Regions from separate parts of the Thermanaeromonas sp. C210 genome, predicted to be linked through region 4. Evidence: riboswitches for the same ligand, from Rfam matches in the RefSeq annotation. Region 4 holds a riboswitch; each other region holds the start of a gene.

Region 1 (4,381 bases), on a different contig from region 4:
GCAGATAGTGATACCCAAGGAGATCAGGGAACTACTGGCCTGGGAGGCGGGGGACCATGTGGCCGTTGAAGTTCAGGGGGACAAGGTGGTACTGCGCAGGCTCGTCCTGGACAGCTTTCTGGGGGAAGGCGCGGTGGAGAATAAAAGGGTTGGCAAAATAAAGGTGGAAGGCCGTAATCTCTCCTGAAGGCGCTTGACGGATGCGGCCTGTAAATGTTAAAACTTTGGTGTACTGAAAAAACGGGGAGGCACTACGCGGGCTTCCCTTTTTTGATGTTTGGGAGAGAGGGGGAAGATTATGGATCTGAAGGAAGAGATTGCTCGCGAAGTTGAAGAAGAGACGGGGATACCGGTGTCCGAGAGGGATATCGAGGGGATTATTTCCAGCCTTCTGGTGACGTCCCACTTTTGGGAGGTAGTGCAGAGGTCGCGCCTGCCCTTTAACGTGGTGGCCGCGTCCGTTGATCTGTTCCACCGGCGGGGCTGGGTAAAAATGGAGGGTGATGGCTCCCTTACCTTTACTGCCGCAGGAAAGGATATGGCGGTCAGGGAGGGAATAGAACCGGAGAAAGATTTTGTCTGCCCTGGCTGCCTGGGCCGGGGGGTGTCGTGGCAGGACCTGGAGGGATTATACCGGCGCTTCGTAGAAATTGCGGGGCGGCGTCCGGAGCCCATCAAAGAATACGATCAGGGCTTTGTGACGGCGGAAACCACGGTGAGCAGAATAGCCCTTATGGCGGACCGGGGGGACCTGGCGGGGAAACGGCTGCTGGTGTTGGGCGATGACGATCTCGTAAGCTTGGCCGCCGGGCTCTCGGGGATGCCCGAGGAAGTGGTCGTCCTGGAAATCGACGACCGGCTTATCGACTTCATTAACGAGGTGGCGGAGGAAAACCGGCTCCCGGTAAAGGCCCGGAGGTACGACTTTCGCCAAAAGCTGCCCGAGGAGTACGTAGGCTCCTTCCATACCTTTACTACCGATCCCCCGGAAACCCTGGAGGCACTCGAGGTCTGTTTAGGTCGGGGGCTTCTCAGCTTGAGGGGAGAAGGGTGTGCCGGCTATTTCGGCCTTACCCATGCGGAGTCTTCCCTCAGGAAATGGAATGAACTCCAGCAGCTTCTGGTGGGCAAATTTAAAGTCACCATCACCGACATTATCGAGGATTTCAACCACTACGTGAACTGGGATTACCTTCTTCCCAGCCTTAAGAAGACCTTTCCCTTCCTAAAGTTCCCCCCGCGCATCAATTGGTATCGTTCGGCCATGTACCGCATCCAGACCCTGGGACAAGTAGAGGGCCTAAGAAACGAGGCTGCTGAGTGCGAGCTGTACGTGGATAAAGAGGCCCTCATATACGGTTGAGGCCAAAATTTTTTACCTAAAATTTGGCGAACGGTGCAGGATTTTGCCAATAGATGTTGAATCTATCCAGTCAAACAGTAAGAGTTTTTTACTCCAGGAAGTTTATGTCAAGGGCAAGCTCTCCGAAAGGGGAAGCGCGCAAAGCCATGGGTCTACGGCCCCGGCTCCTTAAAGAAGCAAGGGGCTAAGATCGCCAGGCTGCCGTTCCTGGAGTGGGAGAAAAGGCCTGCCCTTGGGAGGAGCAGGCCTTTTTACTAAGGCGCCCTTCTTGGGGACCGTAGTCCCAGAGAAAATTAGGACGGTGGTCGGATACACATTTTACCAATTTCTTATTAAACTAAATTAGGCGGAGAAAGACGAAAAAAAAAGAAAAAGAGGGGATTTTAGGTGTTCATGACGCCTACCCTGCAGGTACTGGGCAAAGCCCTGGACGCTGCCGCCCTGCGGCAGCGAACTATTGCCCACAACATCGCCAATGTCAACACGCCGGGGTTCAAGCGTTATTACGTGACCTTTGAGGACGAACTACGGCGTGCTTTAAACGGCGGAGGTGGGTTGCCCCTCTACCGCACCCATCCCCGGCACCTTCCGCAGGACGCTCTTTCCCTGGAGCCGCGGGTCGAACAGGAGCGGACCACTTCCATGAGGGAAGACGGCAACAATGTGGACGTGGATCGGGAAATGGTGGAGCTGGTCATGAACACCCTCAACTACAACCTCCTGGTACACCAGCTAAACGGCCGCCTGGGGATGCTGCGGCATGTTATTAGCGAAGGGAGGCGATAGGGGTGGAACTTCTTCCCGCCCTGGCCATTAGCTCTTCGGGACTGACGGCAGAGCGTTTGCGCATTGATTTGATAGCCGGTAACCTGGCCAACATCAACACCACCCGCACGGCCGGGGGGGGTCCCTACCGCCGGCGGGTTGCCGTTTTTGCCGAGCGCCTGCAGGCGGCTATGGCCCCGCAAAGGACCCAATGGCCGGGTGGCGGCGTAAGGGTGGCGGCCATTGTGGAAGACAGCACGCCCCCAAGGCTGGTATACGACCCTTCCCATCCGGATGCGGACGCCCGGGGCTATGTGGCCTTCCCCAACATCAACGTGGTAAACGAGATGGTAGATCTGATTACCGCTGCGCGGGCCTATGAAGCTAATGCCACGGTTCTCAACGCCGCCAAAAGTATTTCCCTGAAGGCCTTGGAGATCGGCCGCGTATAATTGGGATAGAAGGCTTTACCGAGGAGAGGGGATGCACCCGTGTTATCCAGTCAAGTCTCCATGCTCATGCCCATGGCGGGAAAGCTCGTTCCCGGCGAGGAAGGCCCTGCCAGGTCCGGCGCAGCGCAGTTGGCGGCGTCCTTCGGCGAGATACTGGCCGCCAAATTAAGGGAGCTGGAAGAAAGCCAGAAACAGGCCGATAGGCTTACCTTCCAGTACTTGGCCGGGCAGGTGCAGGACCTCCACCAGGTGACCCTCGCCCTGGAAGAAGCTAGTTTATCCCTCCAGCTGGCGGTGCAGGTGCGCAATAAAGTGCTGGAAGCTTACCAGGAAATCTTCCGGATGCAGTTGTAAGGAGTTGGGGGATGAAGTTCCAGGACCTACCGCAAAAAGTGACCGGTTATTGGAGCAACCTTACACCCTCCAGGCGGTCGGCCCTGCTGGTGGTGGTCGTAGCAAGCCTGGTGGCCGGCACTTTATTTATCACGTGGTTAATAAGGCCTAAGTATGCACCCTTGTTTACCGGCCTCGACCAGCAAGATGCGGCCGCGGTGGTGGCCAAGCTGAAGGAGATGAACATCCCCTTTCAACTGGCCGATGAGGGGACCACCATCCTGGTGCCCCAGGACAGAGTCTACGAGACGCGCCTGGACCTGGCCAGCGCCGGTGTACTGGGCGGGCAGACCCTGGGCTTCGAGCTCTTCGACCAGAATAAACTGGGTATGACCGATTTTGAACGGCACATTAACTACCAGCGGGCCCTGCAGGGGGAGCTGCAGCGCACCATTACTTCCCTGGAAGAAGTGGAGGACGCCCGGGTTCACCTGGTGCTGCCCCAGCCGAGCGTATTCCTGGAGGAGCAGGCCCCGCCCTCGGCCTCCATCGTCTTGAAGCTAAAACCCCTGGCCCGTCTCCGGCCCGAGCAGGTCCAGGGCATAATGCAGCTGGTGGCGGCCAGCGTAGAAGGTCTTAAACCGGAAAATGTGCATATCATTGATACCCAGGGCAATGTTTTGAGCGCGGGTTTGGCCGAGGGTGAAAGCGGCCCCATCACCGCCCAGCAGCAAAAGCAACAGGAGCTCAAGCAGGCCCTGGAAAAGGACCTCGAGCAGCGGATTCAAAACATGCTCACCAGGATTTTGGGTCCCGGGCAGGCCGTAGTGATGGTGAATGCGGAGCTTGATTTTAACCAGCAGGAAGTCTTCCGTAAGGAGTGGGGTGACGAGGGAGCCCTCCGCAGTGAGCAAGTTATAACCGAGCAGGGCACCGGCGGTGCGGCCGGCGGGCCGGCGGGCGATCCCAACAGGGAGCCGCCGGGTTACGCGGTGGTAATGCCGGAAAACAGCACTTACGAGAAATCCGACATCACGCGTAACTACGAGCTGGACGAAACCCAGACGCGCATCGTATACGCTCCGGGCCAGATAAGGAGGCTTTCCACCTCCGTAGCCGTCAACGGGCCGGTGGACCCTGCCAGGGAAGAGCAGATCCGCCAGATCGTGGAGGCGGCGGTGGGCTACCAGCCTGAACGGGGCGACCAGATAGCGGTCTTGAGCCTGGCCTTCGACAACACCTGGCAGGAGAGGGCTGCGGCTGAAATGGCGGCTGCCGAGGAGGCGGAGCGCCGCCGGCACCAGATCCTCTTATATGCCGGCCTGGCGGCAGCCGGGTTGACCCTACTGATTTTCCTCATAGTACTCCTCATCGTATGGCGGCGACGCCGGGCGGCACCCGTCGCGGAGCCCCTGGCGGGGGTGGAGTTGCCCCTCCCGGGTGCCCGGGTGACGGAAGAACAGGTCGC
Region 2 (4,381 bases), on a different contig from region 4:
ATGCGGAAGTTCCCGATCAGGCCAAGATAGAATATAACTCCCTGGAAACCGTGGCGGACGTGTTGCGCCATTTAGGGGAAAGCGATGACCGGCCGGTATTTTTGAACGGCCAGCGGGTCCAGCGGGAGGCCAGAGTAAAAACAGGCGATGTGCTGGAAACGGGCGCCAAGGCCACCTACCGCACGATAAAGATTAAGTTGAACGGTAAGGAGGTTGAACTCCCGCTAGGGACCAGCCAGGCCATTTTTGCCGACTTGTTTACTTATCTAGATATAGGGTCCACTCCGCCAGCGGGGAAGAAAACCCTCCGCATGGAGATAAACAACCGCCCGGCCGAGTTCACTTCGCCTTTAGAGGACGGCGATGAGATAATCCTGGAATGGATTTAAGCAGGCCAGGGGCCGCGACCCGAATAAGCCTGCTCCAAATTAGTCCAAAAGAAGAAAGGCCCTTTCGGGCCTTTCTTCTTTGGTGCGGCAGAAGGGATTTGAACCCCCACGGTCGCAGTGACCACTAGACCCTGAATCTAGCGCGTCTGCCAGTTCCGCCACTGCCGCATGCGCAAGTTTATTCTATCATCCTATTCCCGTATCTGTCAAGGGGGATAAAGTCCGAGGCATCTGCGTTGTGGCCGATTTTTTAGAAGGCCTTGACATAATCTTACAGAAGCAACCCTATAATTAATAGGGTAGGCGCCTCAGGAATATAAAAAGCCTTAAGGAGATGGCAAGCGTTGGTAAAATAACCCCAAAAAGGGTATATTACTTCTTCTACCACCCTTTATGGTAGTATCTACCACTTAATTTAGGCTGCCTTTACTAAACTGCGTAGGTTTTCTCCTTTCTTTTCTCGTATCCTCCCTAGCGCCATGGCCAGCATCACCGCTAACGCTAGAGCGCATGTTAAACTCATCTTCTTTAATCCTCGAATAAAGTGTTGCTCAAAACCAAAACTCTGGTCTAATCGGCTGTTTACTCGCTCCACCGCTGTACGCTTCTTGTAAAGTTCCTCCCAGCGGTAGCTGGAACGTGCTAGCGGCGTGAACACCCTCCGGTCTTCCTTAAGGGGTATCCGAATACTGCTCTTAACCGGACATTTATCTATTCCCTTGCATCTTAACCCATAATGCCTGGCCGGACAGCGGTATTTTAATGTTTCCCGGTCCTTCTCAAATCCTCCATAGGCCATCTCCCTCTTTATCCCCGTCTCCGGACAGTAACAGTATACTTTCCCCTTATAGTCGTATACTACGCTCTCCTGCCCCGCTATTAGTTTAGTTTCTTCCCCGTCTTTCCATTGGTTCCTTATGTCTATGACCGGCTTTATTTGATACTCTTCCCATAGCTCGATGATTAGTTCTGTGGAGTCGTAGGCCTTGTCTGCTGTAAGATATTTAATCCTTTCAAAGGTCCCCGGTGCCTTCTCTTTTACCCTCTCCAGAAGCTTGGGCGCCTCTTTTACTTCGCTCGCCGACGCCTTGGTAACTTTAAACCCTAGAGGCAGTTCGTATAGGGCATCTACTATTAGGTGCAGCCGAAATCCAAACCATTTCACTACTTTTTCCCACTGGCTGCCGTCTTCCCTCTTACCCCGGTAAACCTTACACCCCCAGTCTGCATCTTGTTCCCGCCGACCGTCAGGTCTAAGCTCCCCCACTTTTTCCTTCTTCCTCCCACGACTTAAGCTCGCCAAGGCTTTGCCGTCTATGGCCGCTACTTCTCCAAAACCCGGTAGTTCCTCCCTTAGCTCCTCTACCAGCCGGTAAAATATTTCTTCGACCTTCTCTTCTTTCTTAAGCAGTTTCCCCAAAAACCGGCTGTATACCCATGACGGCGGTACGGCTTTTTCTCCCTTCGTTAGGTCAAATCCGCATAGCTCTCGTAATTGGGCATTACGCCAAAGTTCCCGCCTTAAACTTTCTATCGAAGGATGTTGGTATACTATCCCTGCCAGTACAGAGTTCCATACGGCCCTTATGGGATAGTCATCCCGCCCATTCGCCCGTTCCTTCTCCAGTTCCACCATCAATTCTTCGTCCGGCATGTATTCAAGTACTAGCCTAAGTCGTTCGAGCTCCCCTAAATTTTCGATTTCCCTCCACCCAAAAAGCCTCTGTTGTGGTATAATAGCCATGGATGACCCTCCTTTGTTTGGTTGGTTTGGTCTTACTTAACAGATTCGCTCTGAAGGAGGGTCATCCTCTTTTTTGGGGTCAATTTTTTAATTCCTTAAACCCAATCCCCCTCAACCCCAACCAAATTCATGCCTTTCCCGGGGTAAAATTTTTTCCCCAATCCCTTCATACCTTCACCTTTCTTATTTCCGCGTCAGCGCAAATGGCTCAGTCCTGGCGGGGGGGGCAAAACGTGGGTATAATAATTGCCTTTACTCTGTATGATTTTTCCACCCTAGAGGAGGATTCTGGCAGCAGATGTCGAATTATGGCACAAAGGGGGCAGGAGCCGTATGGCGGCCCCGAGGGGAAGGCGTACGCCGCTCGTCAAGGTGAATAGGGGAAACAGGATCCCGCTAAGGGCAAAGCCGTCGAAAGGCGGGGGCGCAAAGCTGCGGGCCTAAGGCCTTATGGGCTAGGGCAGCCGGGCTGCCGGGAGACGACAGGGTTAGTTGCAATATATCGTATGGTACAGCTCTAGGGCCGCCCCAGGAGGGGGGCCTTTTGTTTGGCCGGGTGGGGTGATGTTTTGTTTTAGTACAGATACTCTTGAGCACATGAAAGGAGGGGAGGCCTGCCCCGAAGGCCGGAATCCGGTGTGAAGGGTTGCAGGGCTAAAGGATGAGCAATCTCAGTGTCAGGGGAAGTTTATTACTCAAGATGACTCTAGTGTTCGGGTTAATCGTCGCCATTGGGTGTCTGGTATTGTCGTGGGTAAGTGAGACCCGGGCAGCCGCCGCCCTGGAGGCGGAGGCAAGGGAGGCCATGCTGAAGGTGGCGCGCCAGGTTGCCGAAACCCAGGATAGCCGCATCCAGGCTCGGTTGTATGTAGTGGAAAGTCTGGCCAATAAGAATGTAATCCGCGGCAGGTCGGGCGATCGGGAAGCTACCCTTGCAGAGAAGGTTCAGTTGCTGAATGAGGAATTAGAGAAGGCGGGTTCCCTTGGCTTTAAGCGTTTGGCCGTCTTGGACAGGGATGGTAACGCAGTTTACCAGAACGGCAGCACAGCTAACCTCGCCGACAGGGAGTACTTCCGCCGGGCCATGGAGGGTAACACCAATGTTTCCACCAGCATGGTGAGCAAGGTTGATCAGACGGTGATTTTCGGCTATGCCGCTCCCATCCGCCATTATGCTACAGGCGAAATAGTGGGCGCTGTGGCCGGTATAGTAGATGGGGCCAAATTTAGCGAACTGGTGGGAAGCGTCACCTACGGCCGTACGGGGTACGCCTTTGCCGTAGACAGCACGGGGAAGATCATAGCCCACAAGGATACCCAGAAGGCCCTGGACCAGGAGAATATCCTAGAAGAAGCCCAGTCTGATGCCTCCCTGGCCTCTCTGGCGGATGTGGTAGCCAAGATGGTGCAAGGCGAAGAAGGAGTGTCCACTTATACCCTACAGGGTCAGGAGATGATCATCGCCTACGCACCCCTCAAGACCGCCGGCTGGTCCATAGCAGTCACTGCGCCCAGGGATGAGGTGCTGGAGCGGGCGGCCAGCCTGCGACAGTCGGTACTACTCGTATCCCTTTTGGTTACCGTCCTTGCTGTGGTACTGACCTATGTGATGGCCAGAAGCATTTCCACTCCTATCGCGGATTTGGCGCAAGTGGTCACGAAGTTTGCGGAATACGACTTTAGATTTGGTGAAAAAGACAAGGCAAGTCGACACTTGAAGAGAAAAGATGAGGTCGGGCAGATTGCCAATGCCCTCGCCGGCATGCAGAGTAATTTGGTCAATTTGATTAGGGACCTCAAAACGGAGGCCCAGACCCTGTCCGGCAATTCTGCCTCCTTAAGCGCTGCCTCAGAAGAGATGGCGTCATCCTCGGACGAAGTTGCCAAGGCCATTCAGCAGGTGGCCGCCGGAGCCGGGGAACAGGCCGGGCATCTCCAGGAGATATTGGGCCTTATGGAGAACATAACTACCAACCTGGAAAGGGTTAGGACGGCGCTCGGGCGGGTTAAGGCCAACAGCGAGGACACCTCGGCGCGGGCCGGCGCCGGCAAAAAGGAGCTGGATAACCTCGTAGGTTCCATCGAGGGAGTGCGGGAAGCCTTCAAGGTGGTCGTCGAAAAGCTGGAGGTTCTCCGGGACTCCGTCGGCCAGGTGGAGGAGATTTTAGAAGTAATCAACGGAATAGCCGAACAGACCAATCTACTGGCCTTGAACGCGGCCATTGAGGCGGCCAGGGCAGGAGAAGCT
Region 3 (4,381 bases), on a different contig from region 4:
TGGACCTGGCCGTACTTAAGGTGGACGTGGGCAAGCCCCTGCCCTATCTCAAACTGGGAGATGCAGACCAAGCCCGGGTAGGGGAGTGGGTTATAGCCATCGGGAACCCTTACGGCCTGGACCATACCGTCACCGTGGGCGTGCTTAGCGCCAAGGGCCGTCCTGTAGACACCCAGGACCGCCACTATGAAAATCTTCTCCAAACCGATGCCTCCATTAATCCCGGCAACAGCGGTGGGCCTCTACTTAACCTCCGGGGTGAGGTCATCGGCATCAATACGGCCGTCAAGATCGATGCCCAGGGCGTGGGCTTTGCCATCCCGAGCACCACCGTCCAGCCGGTCTTGAACGACCTCATGACCAAGGGTAAGATCAGCCGGCCGTGGTTGGGAGTCCTTTTACAGGATATGACGCCCGACATAGCCGCTTACCTGGGAATCAGTAACGTCCAGGGAGTTCTAATAAGGGAAGTGGTCTCCGGCGGTCCGGCGGCCAAGGCCGGACTCCGTACGGGCGACGTCATCCTCCAGGTGGACGGTCAGGCCGTCAATTCGGCCACCGAGCTGGTCAAACTGATTCAGCAGAAACAGATAGGGCAGACCATCCAGCTGGTGATCTTTCGCCGGGGCGGCCGGGTAAACGTAACGGTGACCCTGGCCGAAAAACCGTCGACCTGGTAAGCAACCGGTGGGGGAGTAGTGGGGGCCCTTCCTGTGGGGCCCCTCCTGTTCCCACCAGCGCGCCTTATCAGCTCTCACCTAGGCCGACCGCCCCGGTTTATCCCCGCCGTCGGGCACGGCCCTTCACGTAGCCAACATGAACCCGCCTATAAGGGCCTTCCGGCCCCATTTATGGTGTACCCCCGTAAACTGGGAAGGAACCTCCTCGCCCGGAACAGGAAAAAAGCAGGAAAGGGCTCCAGTTTTGTCGAATTAACCCGGAGTTCGCCTCAAAGGGAGAAGTTGCATGGAAAGGAAAAAGCTCCTTCTTCTGGTGTTGCCGGGGCTCTTTCTGGCCTTTTGGTCCTGCGGACTCCAAAGCGTCCTCCATTCCTCCCCCCGGGAAGTGGGTCCGAACCTGGTCGGCTACGACCGGGTGGTGCTGGACCCGCCCCCCGTGAAAATGGGCGGAGAAATCCTTATCCCGGCCCGCTATCTTTCCCCCGCCGGACGGGGGTACGCTGCGTCTCCTGCCGGGCAGTATCTCCCCTTAGATGCCGCCCTGGATGCCTGGGGTCTGGCGTTTTCAGGTGTTGATCCCCGGGAAGTGAAGCTCCCCGTTCCGGACGGGGGCTGGTCGGGCCGGTTCCGTTATCGCTTTCACCCCGTATATAACATCCAGGCCAGGCTAGACCTCGCCGGAGAGCTCCTGCAGGGCAAGCTCTTGCTGGCCTACCAAAACCCCTATTTTTACCCCTTAACCGAGCTCCAATTCAATCTCCCGGCCAATGGCATGGCCGAGGCGGCAAATTCCCTGACCGTTCACCGCGTTAAAATAAATCAAATAGAAGCCGCCTTTATGGTTCAAGGCACCAGGCTGGAGGTGCCCTTGAACCGGCCCCTCTTTTCTAGGCAAACCTTGGTAGTAGAAATAGATTTCTCCACCCATATACCGGATAGAGCGGCCCGGCTGGGAGTCTTTGACGGGGTTACCATGGTTTCCGGCTGGTATCCCCTTTTAGCGCCGCGGCAGGAGGGAGCCTGGCAGGGGATGGCAGAAGGGGCGAGCTTTGGCGAACCTTATTTTGCCGACGCAGCCTACTACCAGGTGGATCTCCGGGTGCCTTCCCACCTGGTAGTGGTGGCCAGCGGCCGGGTTACGGGCCGCACAGAAGGTGGTGGCTGGACCGGCTGGTCCTTCAGCAGTGAACATCCCATCCGGGAGTTCGCCTTTGCCGCAGGCGCCGGGTGGCAATTCGCTGGCCGCCGGGTGGGGCCGGTGGAGCTGGTGGTGGCCACCCGCAGTCGGCCGTCCCCCGAGATACTGGATACGGCGGTTCAGGCTTTAAAGTATTTTCAAGAGTACTGGGGCACCTATCCCTATTCCTATCTTCACCTGGTAGAGGTTCCCCTGGAGGGGCTTTCGGGAATGGAGTATCCCGGTCTGATCTTCCTGAGCACCTTAAAGGGGTACAGCCCGCCGGTGGTCGTCCATGAGGTGGCCCATCAGTGGTGGTATAACCTGGTGGGGAACGACAGTATCCGGGCGGCCTGGATCGACGAAGGGCTGGCGGAATACAGCACCTTGCTCTACTACAGCTTCGCGGACCCCGACTACTACCGGATGTGCAAGGAGGAGATCGCTTCCGTGGCGGGGAGGGAACTTGAGCTCGCGGACTTACCTTTGACCGCCTATGCATCGGAAGAAGATTACCGCCGCATTGTCTACCGCCAGGGGGTTCTTTACTGGCTGCGCTGGGAGGAAAGCATGGGCCGGCAAGCCCTGGGTGATGCCCTGCGGTACGTCCAGGAGTATTATCGCTTCGAAAGAGTAGGGGTGGAGGCGTTACAGCGGATACTCGAGTTTTACCGGGATCCCCAGAAACATCTTGCCTATTGAGGCCCGATTCAAGTATAATTAAGGCGAAATTGACAGAATTTCCCCGAAAAAGGCAAACCGGCCGAAAGGCCGGGGCGCAAAGCTACAGGGTCTAAGGCCGTCTTTGTGGCGGCTATGACAGCCAGCTGCCGTGGGTGGACCGGGGCTACCCGCAGTGTTTCGTAGCCCCTTTTTATTATAAATTAAATTAAATGAAGTAGTTCATAAGGTTTAAGGAGGTAAAAGGGAAGTGGCAAGGTTGTCGTTGCGTCGTCGCCGAGCGGGGCAGGACAAGGGGGAGGTGAAGGGCAAGGAGGCAAAAAGAAGTTTTTTCCTGGCCCGGCTAAAGCTGCGTACCAAATTAATGGGCGGCTTCCTTCTGGTCATTGCCGTCTTCGTGGCCGTCGTTATCATTGTTAACTTCAATCTCCAGCGCATTTCCCAGGTGGCCGAGGAAGTCGTCAAGCTTCAGGAGCAACATGAGTTATTTACCGAAATGTCCAATGCCATATGGGATAGTTACCGGCGGACTACCGACTACATTATCAACGGTTCCCAGACCCATGTTTTGAGTTTCCAGGACTCCATGGAGCGGTTTGACGAGGCCAAGGGCCAGCTGGACCAGATGGAACTGGACGACCAGGCCCGAGGGTTTTTGGGCGCCATGGCCATGGCCGCCAAGAGTTTTAGAGATAGTTTTGAAGGAACCATCCTCAAAACCAGCCGCGAAGATCGGATGCAGGCTCTCCCTATCTTGAGTTTTCAGATGGGGGCTGCGGTGGACAATGTCAACAACGTCGGGAGCCATTTAAAGCAGGAAATGGCCGTCCGGCGGGATGAGGCCCAGAATCAGTTACATACCGCCATTATCTATACTAGGTCCACCCTCCTGACGGGCCTCATACTGGCCTTCCTCATGGGTATGGCGGTGGCGTTCCTTTTCACCCGCCTTATCGGCCGTCCTATAGCTCAAATTGCAGCCTACGCCGACCGGGTAGCGGACGGGGATCTTACCGTGGCCGCCTTAGCCGTTAAATCCGACGACGAGCTGGGGCAGCTGGCACGGGCCTTTAACGCCATGGTGGCCAAACTGCGAGAGCTCATCGGCCAGGCCAGGGCTATGTCCACCGAAGTGGCCCGCTCCAGCCAGGACCTGGCCCAGATGTCCCAGGAGCTGGGGGAAGCGGCCCGGCAGGTGGCGGTTACCGCCCAGGAAATGGCGCGGGGTGCCGAGCACCAGGCACAGCAGGTGAGCGAGACGGCCACGGCCATCGAGGGCCAGGCTAGCAGGGTGGAAAGCGTCCACAACCAGGCTGAGGAAATGGCCACCTTTTCCGGGCTGGTGGTGGAGAAGACCGGGGAGGGGGCCCGCACGGTAGAAGAGGCCAACCGCCAGATGGAAGCCATTGCCCGGCGGATGGAAGGCCTGTCCCGTACCGTGGAGGAGTTGGGGCGGCGCTCTTCCGAGATAGGCCAGATTGTAGGCGTCATCTCCGGCATAGCCGAGCAGACCAACCTCCTGGCCCTCAATGCGGCCATTGAGGCAGCGAGGGCCGGCGAGCAGGGGCGCGGGTTTGCCGTGGTAGCCGAGGAGGTGCGGAAGCTGGCCGAACAGTCGGCCAAGGCCAGTGAACAGATAGTTGGGCTCGTGAACGAGATCCAGAAGGAAATGGGCAGGGTTGTCCGCGAGATGCAGGAAGGGGTCCAGGACGTAGCCAGAGGAACAGAGGTAATGGGGCGGTGTGGCCGGGCCTTCAGCGCCATCGAGGAAGCCATCGGCCAGCTTACCGACAAGATTCGGGATGTAACCCGGAAGGCCGAGGAAATGGCGGAGGGAGCCCGT
Region 4 (4,381 bases):
GCGCGACATTGCCAAAGTGGCGGTGGTGGAACGCCACCGCGGCACGGGAACCAGGGGCCTCGCCCTGGTAAAGGGTTTTGGCTTTAAGGCAGGGGCCCTGGCCTCGACGGTAGCCCATGACAGCCACAACCTGATTATCGTGGGCACCGACGAGGCCGATATGGCCCTGGCAGGCAACACCCTGGCCCGGTGCGGTGGCGGTATGGCCGTAGTAAGGGACGGCCGGATTCTGGCGCTGCTTCCCTTACCCATTGCGGGGCTCATGTCCGACCAGCCGGTAGAGACGGTCGCCGGACAGGTGGAGGAAGTGCTTAAAGCCTCGCGGGAACTGGGGTGTCAGATGACCTCTCCCTTTATGACCATGGCCTTTGTGGCCCTGCCGGTCATCCCGGAGCTGCGCCTCACCAACCGCGGACTCGTCGACGTTCTGCGCTTTGAGTTGGTGCCGGTAATAGCGGAATAGGGCGCTGTTAGCTTCTTCTATTGGGGTCCTGGAGCTTGGGCGCGCCCGGCCGCAGGGGCGGGCGCGCCGAGAACTGGGCCTGGTTGCTCCGGACCGAGGCCCCCAGGATCGGGGTCAGGGCGAGGCAACGGCTTCCGGGGCTACCTCAAACCCCAGAGCCTGCAGGGTCTGGCGGTCGGCTATGCCGGTGGGTTTTATACCCTCCATTATTTGAAAGGCCTTTACGGCCAGGACGGTCATGGGGCCGTAGTCGCCGTCCGTCGGACCGAAGAGGTAAAACCCCTTTTCCCGCAGCCTGGCCTGTAAAGTCACCACTTCTGGCGATATGGTTCCCGGTTTTAAGGGCCCCGTGGGCGGTACCAGGGGGCCCTTTACTATGACCGGGGTTCCTACGGATATCCAGGGGAAGATTTCTTCTACATGTTCGTTTAGCATGCGGAAGCAGCCGGCGGAAGCGGGCCAGCCTACGGACCAGGGGCGATTAGTACCGTGGATGCCGTAGTTCCCCCACGGCACGTTAAGGCCCATCCAGCGGGTGCCGAAGGGACCCCCGCTCTCGTAAGACTTATCCACAATCTTCCACTCCCCCACCGGCGAGGGCGAAGTATACTTGCCTATGGCCACGGGATACTGGCGGAATACCCGGCCGTCTACCAGGAGATAAAGGTACAATTGGTCGGTGTCCACCAGGATCTGGATCTTGCTGCCCGGCGGGGGGCCTTCCCCGGCTTCCCGGGCTACAGGTTGGACCCTGTTACTTAAGGCCTGGTAAGTTGCAGTGTCCACCTCTCCGGAAGGGAGGAGGCCGTGGGCCCGCTGGAGATTGATCACCGCCCGCTGGGTGATACGGTCGTAGACGCCGGTGGGCGGTCCAAAGTAAAAGCCCATCCGGGACAGTACATACTGGAGTTCGGCTACATCCTGCCCCTTAAGGGGCGGGTCGGTCAACATGAGGGTGCGGTTTTCGCCTTCACAGCCGCACGGGGAATGGGCCTGTACAGCCCCGGGGTAAGAAAGGGTAAGGGCTAAGAGAAGAGCGGTGAAAAGGGGTAAGACCTGCACCTTGCTTCTCCTTCCCATGGGATTATGCCACTCGTAACTTACTCCTGCCTGCTGGGGGCTTTGGCCCCAAGGTCCTGACTCATATTTTTCCCGCAGATAGCCCTTTTCCATGTATATGGTCCGCAACTTGCCCTTCCCGTAAAAGGCCGCCTGCCCTGGTGGCCCATGGCGCAAGGTTGACGCCGGGCGGGGTATACTAAGAAAGGGTTATATAGCCTCAAAGCCGATTCTTTGTGGCAAAGGAGCAATAACATGTTCCTCGCCCTGATCATTGCCCTCGTGGCCGGGGTGGCCATGGCCGTTCAAGGTTCCCTAAATGCAGCCCTGGCCAAAATTACCGGCCTCCTCCAGGCCACCCTCGTGGTCCACCTTACGGCTACCATAGCGACTGCCCTTTTACTTCTTTGGCCCCTTAGCCCCGGCAGTTTAGGTAAAATTACCCAGACCCCCTGGTATTTGCTCCTCGGGGGTCTTATCGGGGTGCTCATCACCTACGGCGTAATGGCCAGCATATCCCGGGCCGGAGCGGCCCTGGCCACCACCGCCATCATTGTGGGACAGGTAACCATGGCCCTGATCATCGACCACCTGGGGCTCTTCGGCCTCAACAAAATCCCCTTTACCTGGTGGAAGGCCCTGGGCCTGGTTCTATTGGCGGCCGGAGCGCGCCTGATGTTGAATTAGGCCGAGCAGAGAGCTGGTTTACAACGGCCGTGGCCGTATGGCGCCTTGAGCGACAACTTCCGGCTAGCTTAGCCTATCCGGAATGCCTTTGGCCAACGCCGTAGCGCGCCGCATGATTGGAGGGCTACAGGAGAACAAAATGTATAAAAATGCGTGAAGAATTAGCCAGGAGACAAAAATATGAGAATAGTTGCATAGGATATGGAGAAATATACAGAGCCATTATGGTGTGCCTGCATTTATCTGGGGGGCTACGACCCTGTAACCTTTGGCTCTCGAAGAGCTGCGTGTCTCAAGTGCCTACTGGCTGGTCGGGTCCGTCGGGGACCAAATGCTTCCTAAGCCTGTTCAAGGCGCGTACTTTAATCCGGTGCACTGCCGGTTGGGAAATCCCTAGTTTTTTGGCCACTTCATATTCCGTGGCTCCGTTTAAGACGGTAGCGATAATAACTCTCTGCTGTTGGGGTGTAAGCACCGAAAGGGCTTCTTCGAGGAACAGAGTGTCCTCTACTTCGGCCAGGGTGTCGGCAGGAGAAGCAAGGGCGTCAACCATTTCCCTTTCCTCTTCTTCGGATTCTTGATTCACAGGTTTATTAAGGATTAGCAGCTCGTGCTTTCTTAAGTATTTCTGCTTTCTTGCCAGCCTGGTGGCCTCGTGGCATAGACCGGTTAAGAGCCAGGCTGCCACTTGAGCATCTTCAAAGTCGAGTTTGGCCGGATTCAGGCTTAGGGGGACATAGTTCTGCGCCTCCTTTTAACCTACATATCTCGTTACAATAATTAAAGAGAAGGAGAAGAGGCTGTTAATACCCCCCATACCCAACTGTCAAGATGATTTTCCGCGATTATTCTTTTCTGAAAAGTATTGCTCTAGTTCGCTCCTTCCCCACGGGGTTTTGGGCTTGTATCGGCGAACGGCGTCTACTATCCAGGCTACCAAGTCAGAGCGTGCTTCCTCATAATCATAACCTAGGCGGCGGCTGTATTTCTTAATTACCGGGCTAAAGCGCTGAATCAGCTCGGCGAGGGCTTCTTGGTCACCAGCTTGGGCCTTCATAATTAACTCCCGTAGTTTAACCTTTCTCGACATGAAGTTTTGCCCTCCCCAGAAGACAAAAAAGTCTGCCCCAAAGATGAGGGCAGGTTTAATGGGCTTCAAGTGGCAGCCAGGCTGTCATAGTACCAGTTGGTACTTTAGACCCTATGGCTTTGCGTCCTCACCTTTCGGTAAGTTTGCCTTTGGCACTCGAACTATTAGGTTGTGGGGAGCAAATATATCCTTCTTCTGTAGTTACGCATCCATTATATACTAGAAGTCAGGATATGGCAATTGGTTACTGATCTGGAATAATAAGCATACTGGTGCGTCGATCAATTGGGGACAGGCTGGCGTCCCGGTTTCGGGTTTGGAAGGAAGGGCCTCCGGACGACTGGGTTATTAAAAGGGGCAGTTCTTCCCTCTTTAGGGAGTAGAAGGTACCGAGCCTTAGGAATTTCACTCGAGAGCCCGAGGCCGGCTCAGTTTACATGGAAGGGGGGAAAGCCATGGAGGGCTTATTTACCTACGCCGATCTCGCTACCTTATCCGGAGCCGCTATGGCTACTTTATTGGTGGTGGAGTTTCTCAAGAATATTGGAAGGTTAAAGGGATGGTCGATGCGCGGCCTAATTCTAACCGTCGCCTTAACACTTATTATAATAACGAACCTGGCTACAGGTAATTTCTCGTTCAGAGATATCCCGCTATATTTGTTAAACGGCCTGTTAGTCGCCGTTTCCGCCACCGGAAGCCGACAGATGTTCGGTTCGAAAATAGGCACCCGGACATGAAGCCCGTGTCCCGTGTCAAGAGCCGGCAAAAACGCGGGTACCCGGGTATGCGACCTGCAAATACGAGTTTAGGGGCGCACCACCGGGCATCCTTGACGGGCTGGATACGATAGGGTATGATAAGAACGTGGAAGTAGCCGACAAAATTTGATATCTTTCTCCGAGCCGGTTGAGCCTAAGGACGAGCCCTTAAGCAAGGGTCAGATCTATGGCCAGCCGGCCTGGGCTAAAATATAGCCCACGGGGTATGCCGGGAAACGGGCATGCCTCCCCTTGCTCGGAAAGGAGAAAGGTTTGGACCACGCGGAACAGACCCCGGCATCCTTTGCGAGCCGGGGTTAT

What was found. Region 4 has a riboswitch for cyclic di-GMP ahead of TAMC210_RS06445 (helix-turn-helix domain-containing protein). Riboswitches for the same ligand answer to the same signal wherever they lie in the genome.
Region 1: it holds a riboswitch for cyclic di-GMP, as region 4 does, so the genes downstream of both, flgB (flagellar basal body rod protein FlgB) here and TAMC210_RS06445 (helix-turn-helix domain-containing protein) in region 4, are expected to answer to the same signal.
Region 2: it holds a riboswitch for cyclic di-GMP, as region 4 does, so the genes downstream of both, TAMC210_RS09605 (methyl-accepting chemotaxis protein) here and TAMC210_RS06445 (helix-turn-helix domain-containing protein) in region 4, are expected to answer to the same signal.
Region 3: it holds a riboswitch for cyclic di-GMP, as region 4 does, so the genes downstream of both, TAMC210_RS12615 (methyl-accepting chemotaxis protein) here and TAMC210_RS06445 (helix-turn-helix domain-containing protein) in region 4, are expected to answer to the same signal.

What each region holds. Positions count from the first base shown of each region.
Region 1 covers NZ_BLWF01000004.1:414,958-419,338, reverse strand. The annotation lists gene TAMC210_RS12430 (AbrB/MazE/SpoVT family DNA-binding domain-containing protein) at 1-187, shown strand, start outside; gene TAMC210_RS12425 (bis-aminopropyl spermidine synthase family protein) at 299-1,363, shown strand; cyclic di-GMP riboswitch class I at 1,466-1,569, shown strand; gene flgB (flagellar basal body rod protein FlgB) at 1,757-2,149, shown strand; gene flgC (flagellar basal body rod protein FlgC) at 2,152-2,580, shown strand; gene fliE (flagellar hook-basal body complex protein FliE) at 2,620-2,934, shown strand; gene fliF (flagellar basal-body MS-ring/collar protein FliF) at 2,946-4,381, shown strand, end outside.
Region 2 covers NZ_BLWF01000003.1:439,047-443,427, forward strand. The annotation lists gene TAMC210_RS09590 (cell division FtsA domain-containing protein) at 1-389, shown strand, start outside; tRNA gene TAMC210_RS09595 (tRNA-Leu) at 470-557, opposite strand; gene TAMC210_RS09600 (transposase) at 805-2,133, opposite strand; cyclic di-GMP riboswitch class I at 2,525-2,610, shown strand; gene TAMC210_RS09605 (methyl-accepting chemotaxis protein) at 2,795-4,381, shown strand, end outside.
Region 3 covers NZ_BLWF01000004.1:458,719-463,099, reverse strand. The annotation lists gene TAMC210_RS12625 (S1C family serine protease) at 1-680, shown strand, start outside; gene TAMC210_RS12620 (M1 family metallopeptidase) at 967-2,559, shown strand; cyclic di-GMP riboswitch class I at 2,601-2,692, shown strand; gene TAMC210_RS12615 (methyl-accepting chemotaxis protein) at 2,789-4,381, shown strand, end outside.
Region 4 covers NZ_BLWF01000002.1:475,732-480,112, reverse strand. The annotation lists gene ade (adenine deaminase) at 1-463, shown strand, start outside; gene TAMC210_RS06460 (L,D-transpeptidase family protein) at 578-1,651, opposite strand; gene TAMC210_RS06455 (DMT family transporter) at 1,778-2,209, shown strand; gene TAMC210_RS06450 (sigma-70 family RNA polymerase sigma factor) at 2,502-2,897, opposite strand; gene TAMC210_RS06445 (helix-turn-helix domain-containing protein) at 3,036-3,299, opposite strand; cyclic di-GMP riboswitch class I at 3,368-3,457, opposite strand; gene TAMC210_RS06440 (hypothetical protein) at 3,755-4,039, shown strand; molybdenum cofactor riboswitch at 4,186-4,343, shown strand.